Regions from separate parts of the Streptomyces sp. NBC_00236 genome, predicted to be linked through region 2. Evidence: predicted binding sites of a transcription regulator. Region 2 holds the regulator's gene; the other holds the start of a gene.

Region 1 (6,173 bases), 2.1 Mb from region 2:
TCCCGGCCGAAAGGACCGTCCCTGCGGTGGGCGCTCACGCACATGATCGAGGAAACGGGACGCCACGCCGGCCACGCCGACATCCTGCGCGAACTCCTCGACGGAACCACGGGCCGCTGAACCGTCCCGGCCGGGCGGCGACAGACATGACATCGGCCCCCGGGGACGAATCCCCGGGGGCCGATGTCGTGTACAGCTGTGCAGGAGCTACCGATCCGTCAGGATCAGAAGTCCATGTCACCGCCGGGCATGCCGCCCGGAGCGCCGCCGGCAGCGGCCTTCTCCGGCTTGTCGGCGATGACGGCCTCGGTGGTGAGGAAGAGCGCGGCGATGGACGCGGCGTTCTGCAGGGCGGAGCGCGTGACCTTCGCCGGGTCGAGAATGCCCTCGGCGATCATGTCGACGTACTCGCCGGTCGCGGCGTTGAGGCCGTGACCGATCGGCAGGTTGCGCACCTTCTCGACGACGACGCCACCCTCGAGACCACCGTTGACGGCGATCTGCTTGAGCGGAGCCTCCAGCGCCAGCTTGACGGCGTTGGCGCCGGTCGCCTCGTCGCCCGTGAGCTCGAGCTTCTCGAAGACGGCCGAGGCCTGGAGCAGAGCCACGCCACCACCGGCGACGATGCCCTCCTCGACGGCGGCCTTGGCGTTGCGCACCGCGTCCTCGATGCGGTGCTTGCGCTCCTTGAGCTCGACCTCGGTCGCGGCACCGGCCTTGATGACGGCCACGCCGCCGGCCAGCTTCGCGAGGCGCTCCTGGAGCTTCTCGCGGTCGTAGTCCGAGTCGGAGTTCTCGATCTCGGCACGGATCTGGTTGACGCGACCCTGAACCTGGTCGCTGTCACCGGCGCCGTCGACGATCGTCGTCTCGTCCTTGGTGATGACGACCTTGCGGGCGCGGCCGAGCAGGTCGAGACCGGCGTTCTCCAGCTTGAGGCCGACCTCCTCGGAGATGACGGTGCCACCGGTGAGGATGGCGATGTCGCCGAGCATGGCCTTGCGGCGGTCACCGAAGCCCGGAGCCTTGACGGCGACGGACTTGAAGGTGCCACGGATCTTGTTGACGACCAGGGTCGACAGGGCCTCGCCCTCGACGTCCTCGGCGATGATCAGCAGCGGCTTGCCCGACTGCATGACCTTCTCGAGCAGCGGAAGGAGGTCCTTCACGTTGCTGATCTTCGAGTTCACGATCAGGATGTACGGGTCGTCCAGGGACGACTCCATGCGCTCCATGTCCGTGGCGAAGTACGCCGAGATGTAGCCCTTGTCGAAGCGCATACCCTCCGTGAGCTCGAGCTCCAGACCGAAGGTCTGGGACTCCTCGACGGTGATGACGCCTTCCTTGCCGACCTTGTCCATGGCCTCGGCGATGAGCTCGCCGATCTGGGTGTCGGCGGCGGAGATGGAGGCCGTCGAAGCGATCTGCTCCTTGGTCTCCACGTCCTTGGCCTGCTCCAGGAGGGCGGCGGAGACGGCCTCGACGGCCTTCTCGATGCCCCGCTTGAGAGCCATCGGGTTCGCACCCGCGGCCACGTTGCGAAGGCCCTCGCGGACGAGTGCCTGAGCGAGAACGGTGGCGGTGGTCGTACCGTCGCCGGCGACGTCGTCCGTCTTCTTGGCGACCTCCTTGACCAGCTCCGCACCGATCTTCTCGTACGGGTCCTCCAGCTCGATCTCCTTGGCGATGGAAACACCATCGTTGGTGATCGTGGGGGCGCCCCACTTCTTCTCAAGGACGACGTTGCGGCCCTTGGGGCCGAGGGTGACCTTGACGGCGTCGGCGAGCTGGTTCATGCCGCGCTCAAGACCGCGCCGGGCCTCCTCGTCGAAGGCGATGATCTTGGCCATATGAAGTGGTCCTCCCGGACAGGGGTGGATTTCTCCGGACCGAGTGGCGCCCGCGACGGACGGCCTGCGTGCCGCCGGTTCCTTGCCCCGGAGGCCTGCGGGCCTCACCGGCCCGGTCCAAGTTTCTGTCACTCTCACCCAGAGAGTGCTAAGCCAATAATTAGCACTCGACCCCCGAGAGTGCAAGCGCCTGAGACTCCCTGAGGGTGACGGCCGGGCGACGGGTGGGCGCGAGCGTCCCCCTCGGAGTGCGGACAGCCAGGGGGCACGACGGAAGCGGGCCCGGGACGTGCGCAGGCGCTCCTCGCCGCGGCGGGCCGGGGCGCGCGCAGAAGATTCCGTGGCAGCGGGCCCGGGACGCGCGGAGGGCCCGTACCTCCCGGGTACGGGCCCTCCGTGCGTGAGTAGTGTCGTCGGCCGACTGTTCCGCGACCGGCGGGCTCAGCCGACGGCGAGCTTGACCATGTCCGCCTGGGGCCCCTTCTGGCCCTGCGAGATCTCGAATTCAACTCGCTGACCCTCTTCGAGGGTGCGGTACCCGTCCATCTGGATCGCGCTGTAGTGGACGAAAACATCCGCACCACCGTCGACCGCGATGAAGCCGTACCCCTTCTCCGCGTTGAACCACTTGACGGTGCCCTGAGCCATGCCTAACTCCCCTATTACTGGCCCTTGCACGGGACCGCACTTCGCGGGCCCGGGTCAGAACTCACCCTCCGACAGGAGAGGGTGTGTGCGCCGGAACGCGTCGACCGCGGCCGAATGTATCTGCCCAACTGCCCTCTGCAACAGGTCAATCGGACGAGAATTCTGGGCAGCACCGATCGCCCGAATGTGAGGGATTCATGAGATTCCAGGGCAAGTCAGGCCAGGCAAAGGCGACTTATGGCGCAAGGGGCTCACGTACTTTGGCTGCATCTTGTCGTGGCCAGGCGCATTCTCATATGCGGGGGGCACGGGCAGCGGAGGGGACTTCCCTCACTGTACCCCGCTCAACCATGCAGAATTGCCCCCTCCGCTTCTCTTGCGGAGGGGGCAATCGTGGTCACGCTGTGAAGTCGGCCCGGCGGCCTCGAAGGGCCCGGGCCGTGGCTCAGCAGCCGCCGGCGACGGCCGGGATGATGGAGATGCCGGCGCCGTCCGGGGTGACCGCGTCCAGGCCGCCCTCGAAGCGCACGTCGTCGTCGTTGACGTACACGTTCACGAAGCGGCGCAGCTTGCCCTGGTCGTCCAGGACGCGGGCGGCGATGCCCGGGTGGTCCTTCTCCAGGGACTCGATGACCTGGGAGAGGGTCTCGCCCTCTGCCGGGACCTCGGCCTGACCGCCCGTGTAGGTGCGGAGGATGGTGGGGATACGGACCTTGACGCTCATGGTGGGTGCCCTTCCTGAAGTCTCGGGTGGTCGGAAGCTTCTCAGCTGGTCGCGGCGAGGCCCGCGGCGCGGAAGGCGTCCAGGCTCGGGCGGATCGTGGCGCTCACCTGCGAGGTGGCGGCCACCGCGTCCAGCGTCTTGAGGCCGTCACCGGTGTTCAGGACGACGGTGGTGAGCGACGGGTCCAGCAGACCGGCGTCGATCAGCTTCTTCGTCACGCCGACCGTCACCCCGCCCGCCGTCTCGGCGAAGATGCCCTCGGTGCGGGCCAGCAGCTTGATCGCGTCGACGACCTGCTCGTCGTTGACGTCCTCGACGGCGCCACCGGTGCGGCGGGCGATGTCCAGGACGTACGGGCCGTCGGCCGGGTTGCCGATCGCCAGGGACTTGGCGATCGTGTTCGGCTTCTGCGGCCGTACGACGTCGTGCCCGGCCTTGAAGGCGGCGGAGACCGGGGAGCAGCCCTCGGCCTGGGCTCCGAAGATCTTGTACGGCTTGTCCTCGACCAGGCCGAGCTTGATCAGCTCCTGGAGACCCTTGTCGATCTTCGTGAGCTGCGAGCCGGACGCGATCGGGATGACGATCTGGTCGGGCAGCTGCCAGCCGAGCTGCTCGCAGATCTCGTAGGCCAGCGTCTTGGAGCCTTCGCCGTAGTACGGGCGCAGGTTGACGTTGACGAAGCCCCAGCCCTCGCCGAGCGGGTCGCCGATGAGCTCGGAGCAGAAGCGGTTGACGTCGTCGTAGTTGCCCTCGATGCCGACCAGCTCACCGCCGTACACCGCGGCCATGACGACCTTGCCCTGCTCCAGGTCGTGCGGGATGAACACGCAGGAGCGCAGGCCGGCCCGGGCGGCGGCGGCGCCGACGGCCCCCGCGAGGTTGCCGGTGGAGGAGCAGGACAGGGTGGTGAATCCGAAGGCGCGGGCGGCCTCGACGGCGATCGCGACGACGCGGTCCTTGAAGGAGTGCGTCGGGTTGCCGGAGTCGTCCTTGACGTACAGACCGCCGGTGACGCCCAGTTCACGGGCGAGGTTGTCGGCCTTGACCAGCTTGGTGAAGCCCGGGTTGATGTTGGGCTTGTCGGCGACATCGGAGGGGACCGGCAGCAGCGGCGCGTAGCGCCAGATGTTGTTGGGCCCGGCCTCGATGCGCTTCTTCAGCTCGTCGGGAGAGCCGCTCGGCAGGTCGTACGCCACTTCGAGCGGCCCGAAACAGGACGCGCAGGCGAAAAGGGGGCCGAGTGCGAATCGCTCTCCGCATTCGCGGCAGGAAAGCGCCGCGGCGGGACCGAGGTCCACGGAAGTTTCGGTGGGTGCTGCAACAGTCTCGATAGCCATGATGGCGAGGCCCTTTCTCCTCATCTTCCTCGCGACGCATTTCGTCACGAGACGGAATTGGCACCTTCCCCACCTGACCTCGCGGTCGGCGGGAGGGTTGCCGGGACTTCAACGGGCCGTTCCCTCTGTCCCTCTGGATGAGCGCTGTGGCACTGGACCATGGATCCAGGCGTTTATCGGCGGACGGACCCCGGCATGCGACGGCCATCTGCGTTGTTCAAGACTGTAACCGAAGCACTGGACTGTTGAGATAGTCGTCCGTACCGCGAGATGGATCACATACAGGGAGTATCGACCGTGCTGGAAGAGGTCGAACGCTGGCTGACCAGGCGTTCCTGGTCAGCCGCCGACCGTCCGCTGGACCGTCTGCTCGACGCCAGGAACGAGGCGCACGGCCGCCCGACGGTGAGCGTGGTGCTGCCGGCGCTGAACGAGGCGGAGACGGTCGGGGACATCGTCACGACGATCCGGCGCGAGCTCATGGAGAAGGTCCGGCTGGTCGACGAGCTCGTGGTGATCGATTCCGGTTCGACGGACGCCACCACCGCGGTCGCCCGCCGGGCCGGCGCCCGCGTCGTCCACCGCGACGCGATCCTGCCCCGCGTTCCGGCCGTCCCCGGCAAGGGCGAGGTGCTGTGGCGGTCACTCCTGGTGACCGGCGGCGACATCGTCTGCTTCATCGACGCGGACCTGAAGGACTTCTCGGCGGACTTCGTCTCCGGCATCGTCGGCCCGCTGCTGACCGAACCCTCGGTGCAGTTCGTCAAGGCCATGTACGACCGCCCGTTCGGCGACACCACCGGTCAGGGCGGCCGGGTCACCGAAATGGTGGCACGCCCGCTGCTCAATCTGCACTGGCCCCAGCTGGCCGGGTTCGTCCAGCCGCTGGGCGGCGAGTACGCCGTGCGCCGCTCGCTGCTGGAGCGGCTGCCGTTTCCGGTCGGTTACGGAGTGGAGCTGGGCCTGCTCGTCGACGCCCTGCACACGGTCGGCCTGGACGCCCTCGCCCAGGTCGACGTCGGCGTCAGGAAGCACCGCCACCAGGACGGCCAGGCGCTCGGCCGGATGGCGGCCGCCATCTACCGGACCGCTCAACTCCGGCTGTCCCGGGGGCATCTGGTCCGCCCGTCGCTGACCCAGTTCGAGCGCGGCGAGCACGGGTTCGTGCCGCACACCTACCCGGTGGACACCGAGGAACGGCCGCCGATGCGCGAGATCGAGGAGTACGTCTCACGCCGCGCGGCGTGAATCGAGGGGCACGTTTCACGCCGCGCGGCGTGACGTGGCCTGCTTTCGCACGTTTGGGCGGTTCATGATCGGGCTAGATTTCGCCCATGGTCTCCGAGCACGCCCCTCAGCCCGCTGCCCAGGTACTCGTCGCGTCCAACCGCGGCCCGGTCTCGTACGCGCTGCGCGAGGACGGCACCCTCGACGCCAAGCGCGGCGGGGGCGGTCTCGTCTCCGGCCTGAGCGCCGTGGACGACAAGATGTGGGTCTGCGCCGCCCTCGGGGACGGTGACCGGGAGGCGGTGCGGCGCGGGGTCGGCGAACCGGGTGTCCGGATGCTCGACATCGACGCGGGAGTGCACGCCGACGCGTACAACGGCATCGCCA
Region 2 (6,173 bases):
GTGGACGTCCAGGCGACGAGGGTGCCGTCGGGAGATATCCGGGGCTGGGTGACGGGACGGTTGTCGGCGCTGACACGCCAGGCTCGACCGCCGTCGAGCGGCGCGAGCCAGACGTCGTCCTCGGCGGTGAAGGCGATCGAGTCGCCCTGGACATGGGGGTACCGGAGGTAGGAAGGCTGTGTCACATCGATCAGCCTAGGCCGCGGCTGTGGCCTGCGGAACGAAGTTGGCCGGAGTCCGCCGTACGGTACGTGACCGGCACATGCAAAGGGTCCGTCAAGTGCGTGACGGGTCCGCCGGATCGCCGGGCCGTTCGCTCACTTGCCGCGGGGCTGTTCGGTGACGGTGACGGTCACCGTGACCGTCGGCCGGACCCCTCCCCCGTTCTTGCCGCTGTCCGGGGCGGGCGTGGAGGGCGGCGCGTCGCAGTTGCCGAGCAGGCTGGCCCGGAAGACCGTGCGGCCGTCGGCCTTCGCGGTCAGGTCGCCCCGCACGCACCGGCCGTCGACCGCCTGCCGGACCTCGCCGGCGACCGTGATGTCCCGGCCGTCCTTCGTCCGGCCGCTGCAGTCGACGTCGGCGACACGGCGCGTGGAGGCGGTGGCCGAACCGGCCCGTGCGGACGACGACTTCGCGCCGTCTCCGCCGACGTTCGCCGTGCAGGTCAGCCACTGCACGTGGACGCCTTCGTGTTCCAGGGCACGGGTGGCGGTGAGGTCCGTGGTCACGGCGATGGACGCGGTGTTCAGCCCGTCCGCGGGTTCGCAGGCGGTCAGGCCCGCGACGGCGGTCACCGCGAGGCAGACCGCGGCCGGAAAGCGACGGGTCGCCCGGCGACCCCATGCCCTTGATGTCCCCATAAGGGCAGCTTCCCACCGCTGCTCTCGCAGCGGTAGACCGCTTGTGGCCACAACTGCCCCGGAGTGACGGCCCTACGACCAGCGGCCCGTGCGCCCCAGCAGCAGCGCTGTCGCAGCGGTGCCGGCCGTCGAGGTGCGCAGTACGGTCGGACCGAGCCGGCAGGTGCGGGCACCGGCGGCGGCGAAGACGGCCAACTCGTCGGGCGACACGCCCCCTTCGGGGCCCACGACCAGCACGATCTCGCCCTCCTCGGGCAGTTCGACGGTGGCCAGCGGCTCGCTGTCGTAGTCCTGGTCCTCGTGCAGCACGGCCGCGAAGTCGGCGGTGGCCAGAAGTGCGGAAACCTGTTTGGTCGTCATCGCACCCGCCACGTCCGGGAAGCGGACCCGGCGCGACTGCTTGCCGGCCTCGCGGACCGTACTGCGCCACTTCGCCAGGGACTTGAGGCCGCGGTCGCCCTTCCACTGCGTGATGCAGCGCGCGGCCTGCCACGGCACGATCGCGTCGACGCCCGTCTCCGTCATCGTCTCGACGGCGAGCTCGCCACGGTCTCCCTTGGGCAGCGCCTGCACGACGGTGATGCGGACGTCCGGGCGGGGCTCCTCGTGGACGGACTCCAGATCGGTGATCACCAACCGGTCCTTGCCCTCGGCGGCCATCACGACGCCCTCCGCCCAGTACCCCTGACCGTCCGTCAGGACGACGTCCTCACCGGCGCGCAGGCGTTTCACCGAGACGGCGTGCCGGCCCTCGGGGCCCTCCAGGACGAACCCGGGCCCCTGTGGCATCCGGTCGACGACGAAGACGGGTGCCGTCACTGTGTACTCCTCGTGCTCAGTGCCGTCCGTGCGGCGTCCAGTTCCTCGGCGAGCAGCCTGACCAGCCGGCCCGCGGGCAGTTCGCGTGCCATCCGGTGCCCCTGCCCCGCCCACAGTGCCATGCCCTGCGCGTCCCCGGCCTTGGCCGCCGCCTTGCGCAGCGCGGACGTCAGATGGTGCACCTGCGGATAGGCGGCGGGGGCGTACGGTCCGTGCTCGCGCACGAAGCGGTTGACCAGGCCGCGGGCCGGGCGGCCCGAGAAGGCCCGGGTCAGGGTGGTGCGGACGAACAGCGGGTTGGTCAGGGCCTGCTTGTGCAGCAGATGGGCGCCCGATTCGGGGGAGACCAGGAAGGCGGTGCCGAGCTGCGCGGCATCGGCGCCCGCCGCCAGCACCGCGGCGATCTGGGAGCCGCGCATCAGGCCGCCCGCGGCGATGACCGGTATCTGCACGGTCTCGCGGACCTGGGCCACCAGGCAGAGCAGCCCGGTGCCGGTGCCGTCGGCCTGCGGGTCGTCGCGGAACGTGGACTGGTGGCCGCCCGCCTCGACGCCCTGGGCGCAGACGGCGTCGGCGCCCGCCCACTGGGCGGCCTGGGCCTCCTCGGGCGAGGTGACCGTGACGACGGTGTACGTACCCGCCGCGGCGAACGCGTCGAGGGTGTCGCGGGAGGGGCAGCCGAAGGTGAAGGAGACGACCGGGACCGGGTCCTCCAGCAGGATGGCGAGCTTGGCCTCGTAGCCGTCGTCGCCGCAGGCGTCCGTGTCACCGAGCGGGGTCTCGTACCAGGAGGTCTCGCCCGCGAGCTGGTGCCGGTACACCTCGACGGCCGCCGGGTCGGCGAGGTTCGGCTGCGGCATGAAGAGGTTGACGCCGAACGGCTGGCCGGTGAGCCCGCGCACCTGCTTGATCTCGTTGTACATGCCGTCCGCGGTCTTGTACCCGGCGGCCAGGAAGCCGAGCCCGCCGGCCTCGGCGACGGCCGCGACGAGCTGCGGACAGGAGGCTCCGCCCGCCATCGGGGCCTGCACGATCGGAAACCGGCAGAGATCGGTCAACGCGGATGACATGACCGCATCGTGTCATGTCGCCCCTGCCCCGCGATGCGCACCCCGCTGCAACGTTTTGTCCGCAATGCGGTACGGGCCCGGAAACCGGGCCCGTACGACATCGTTGCGTGGATCTAGCGGCCGTTGAACGCGTCCTTCAGCCGGGAGAACAGGCCCTGCTGTCCGGGCTGGAACTGCCCGGTGGGCCGCTCCTCGCCGCGCAGCTTCGACAGTTCGCGCAGCAGGCGCTCCTGCTCCGGGTCCATCTTGGTCGGCGTCATCACCTCGACGTGCACGATGAGGTCGCCGCGACCGCCGCCGCGCAGGTGCGTGATGCCGCGCCCGTGCAGCGGGACGGACTGGCCGGACTGGGTGCCCGGCCGGATGTCGACCTCCTCCAGGCCGTCGAGCGTCTCCAGCGGCACCTTGGTGCCGAGGGCCGCCGCCGTCATGGGGATGGTGACCGTGCAGTGCAGATCGTCGCCGCGCCGCTGGAACACGGCGTGCGGCAGCTCGTGGATCTCGACGTAGAGATCGCCGGCCGGGCCGCCGCCGGGGCCGACCTCTCCCTCGCCCGCGAGCTGGATGCGGGTGCCGTTGTCGACACCGGCGGGGATCTTCACGGTGAGCGTGCGCCGTGAGCGGATGCGGCCGTCACCGGCGCACTCCGGGCACGGCGTCGGCACGACCGTACCGAAGCCCTGGCACTGGGGGCAGGGCCGCGAGGTCATGACCTGGCCGAGGAACGACCGGGTGACCTGGGAGACCTCGCCACGGCCACGGCACATGTCACAGGTCTGGGCGGAGGTGCCGGGCGCGGCACCCTCGCCACTACAGGTCGTACAGACGACGGCCGTGTCGACCTGGATGTCCTTGGTCGTGCCGAAGGCCGACTCGGAGAGGTCGATCTCCAGCCGGATCATGGCGTCCTGGCCGCGACGGGTGCGCGAACGGGGTCCGCGCTGCGACTGCGTGCCGAAGAACGCGTCCATGATGTCGGAGAAGTTGCCGAAGCCGCCCTGTCCGAATCCGCCCGCGCCACCGCCTCCGGAGGCGGACAGCGGGTCGCCGCCGAGGTCGTAGACCTGCTTCTTCTGAGCGTCCGACAACACCTCGTACGCGGCGTTGATCTCCTTGAACCGCTCCTGGGTCTTCGGATCGGGGTTCACGTCCGGGTGCAGCTCGCGGGCGAGCCTCCGGAAGGCCTTCTTGATCTCGTCCTGCGAAGCGTCGCGGCGCACGCCGAGTACGGCGTAGTAGTCCGTGGCCACTTACGACTCCGCCAGGATCTGTCCGACGTAACGTGCCACTGCGCGTACCGCTCCCATCGTTCCGGGGTAGTCCATGCGGGTCGGTCCGACCACGCCGAGTTTGGCGACTGCCTCGTCGCCCGAACCGTAGCCGACCGCGACGACGGACGTGGAGTTGAGCCCCTCGTGGGCGTTCTCGTGCCCGATACGTACGGTCATGCCCGAGTCCTTGGCCTCACCGAGCAGCTTCAGCAGCACGACCTGCTCCTCCAATGCCTCCAGCACCGGCCGGATCATCACAGGGAAGTCGTGCCCGAAACGGGTGAGGTTGGAGGTGCCGCCGATCATCAGCCGCTCCTCCGTCTCCTCGACGAGGCATTCGAGGAGGATCGAGAGCACGGTGGACACGGTTCCCCGGTCCTCGCTCTCGAAGGATTCCGGCAGGTCCTGCACCAGCTGCGGAACGTCCGCGAAACGGCGTCCCACGACCCGGCTGTTGAGCCGCGCCCGCAGATCGGCGAGAGAGGTCTCACCGAACGGCGCGGGGCAGTCGACCAGCCGCTGTTCGACCCGGCCGGTGTCCGTGATCAGCACGAGCATCAGCCGGGCGGGGGCCAGGGACAGCAGTTCCACGTGCCGCACCGTCGAGCGGGTCAGCGAGGGGTACTGCACGACGGCGACCTGCCGGGTCAGCTGCGCGAGCAGCCGTACGGTACGTCCCACGACATCGTCGAGGTCGACCGCGCCGTCGAGGAAATTCTGAATGGCACGGCGCTCCGGCGACGACAGGGGCTTGACGCCCGCGAGCTTGTCGACGAAGAGCCGGTACCCCTTGTCCGTCGGGATACGTCCCGCGCTGGTGTGCGGCTGGGCGATGAAGCCCTCGTCCTCCAGCACCGCCATGTCGTTGCGGACGGTGGCCGGGGAGACCCCCAGCTTGTGCCGCTCCGTGAGCGCCTTGGAGCCGACGGGCTCCTCGGTGCCGACATAGTCCTGGACGATGGCGCGCAGCACTTCGAGTCTGCGTTCGCTGAGCATCGCGCACACCTCCAGCTGTGTACCTCGGTGGTTCTCGGGCCGTTCCCGGGTCTGTCCCTGGCACTCTGGGCGTACGAGTGCCAGCAATCCCCCGGCCAGTGTACGGCGCCGGGGTAGCCCCCTAGCAAGGGCGACCGGCCACGCTACCGCGAGACTGCGCAGGTCGTTGCCGATAGCGTCGCTGCATGGACGCCTCTTGGGAAGAGTTCGGCTGGGAGCGACTCGGACACGGAGTGGGCCGGCGACGCCTTCCGGTGTGGGATGCAACGGTCGCCCTGGTGGCGGGGACCGACGGCGTGCTGCTCTGCGACACCGGGCCGTCACTCCGCGAAGCCGCCGAACTGCGTGGTCAGGCGCAGGCCCTGCTGGGCCGGAGGGTGACGCATATCGCACTCAGCCACCCCCATTTCGATCATGTGCTGGGCACGGCGGCCTTCGCCGGGACGCAGGTCTTCGGCGCGGGGGGAATGACGGAACTGCTGCGCCACGGGGCGGACGAACTGCACGCCGACGCGGTGCGGCACGGTCTGCCCGAGCACGACGCGGCCGAGTCCGCCGACGTGCTGGTGGCGCCGCACCACGAGGTGCGCGCCGAATGGACGCTCGACCTGGGCGGCGGGCGTGAGGTGCTGCTCGTGAACGCGGGTCCGGGGCACAGCGGCCACGATCTCGCGGTGCTGGTACCCGGCCTCTCCGGCTCGCCCGCGGTCGTGCTCTGCGGCGACCTGGTCGAGGAGTCCGGTGAACCGCAGGCGGGCCCGGACGCGTTCCCGGCACGCTGGCCGGCGGCGCTGGACCGGCTGCTGGAGCTGGGCGGTGAGGACGCGCTGTACGTGCCGGGGCACGGGGCCGTGGTGGACGCCGCGTTCGTACGGGCCCAGCGCGATCAGCTGGCTGCCCGGTTCGGCGTGTCGTGAGCCGCTCCCGCCTTATCGTCATCCGATGCGCAGCTACCAGCCGGACCTGACCCCGCCGTGGAAGAAGTCCGCCCCCGCTCCCGAGGTGCCCGCCGATCCCGATCTGGTCGTCGAGGAGGCCGTCACGGGCTTCTGCGGTGCGGTGATCCGGTGCGAGAAGACGGCCGAGGGCCCGACGGTGACGCTGGAGGACCGCTTCGGCAAGCACCGGGTGTTCCCGATGACGCCGCGCGGCTTCCT

What was found. Region 2 encodes HrcA, which represses chaperone genes, less so after heat shock. Its sites were predicted from a motif close to TTNGCACTCNGNNNNNCNGAGTGCNAA; they were not measured.
Region 1: the regulator HrcA is predicted to act here: its motif matches at 2,011-2,037, upstream of groL (chaperonin GroEL).

The regions. Positions count from the first base shown of each region.
Region 1 covers NZ_CP108100.1:4,607,168-4,613,340, reverse strand. The annotation lists gene OG446_RS20940 (DinB family protein) at 1-120, shown strand, start outside; gene groL (chaperonin GroEL) at 225-1,850, opposite strand; gene OG446_RS20930 (cold-shock protein) at 2,292-2,498, opposite strand; gene OG446_RS20925 (MoaD/ThiS family protein) at 2,944-3,222, opposite strand; gene thrC (threonine synthase) at 3,264-4,559, opposite strand; SAM riboswitch class I at 4,577-4,703, opposite strand; gene OG446_RS20915 (glucosyl-3-phosphoglycerate synthase) at 4,857-5,807, shown strand; gene OG446_RS20910 (alpha,alpha-trehalose-phosphate synthase (UDP-forming)) at 5,894-6,173, shown strand, end outside.
Region 2 covers NZ_CP108100.1:2,491,550-2,497,722, forward strand. The annotation lists gene OG446_RS11155 (S41 family peptidase) at 1-185, opposite strand, end outside; gene OG446_RS11160 (hypothetical protein) at 318-860, opposite strand; gene OG446_RS11165 (16S rRNA (uracil(1498)-N(3))-methyltransferase) at 933-1,679, opposite strand; gene OG446_RS11170 (nitronate monooxygenase) at 1,676-2,749, opposite strand; gene dnaJ (molecular chaperone DnaJ) at 2,863-3,999, opposite strand; gene hrcA (heat-inducible transcriptional repressor HrcA) at 4,000-5,016, opposite strand; gene OG446_RS11185 (MBL fold metallo-hydrolase) at 5,202-5,933, shown strand; gene OG446_RS11190 (DUF3097 domain-containing protein) at 5,959-6,173, shown strand, end outside.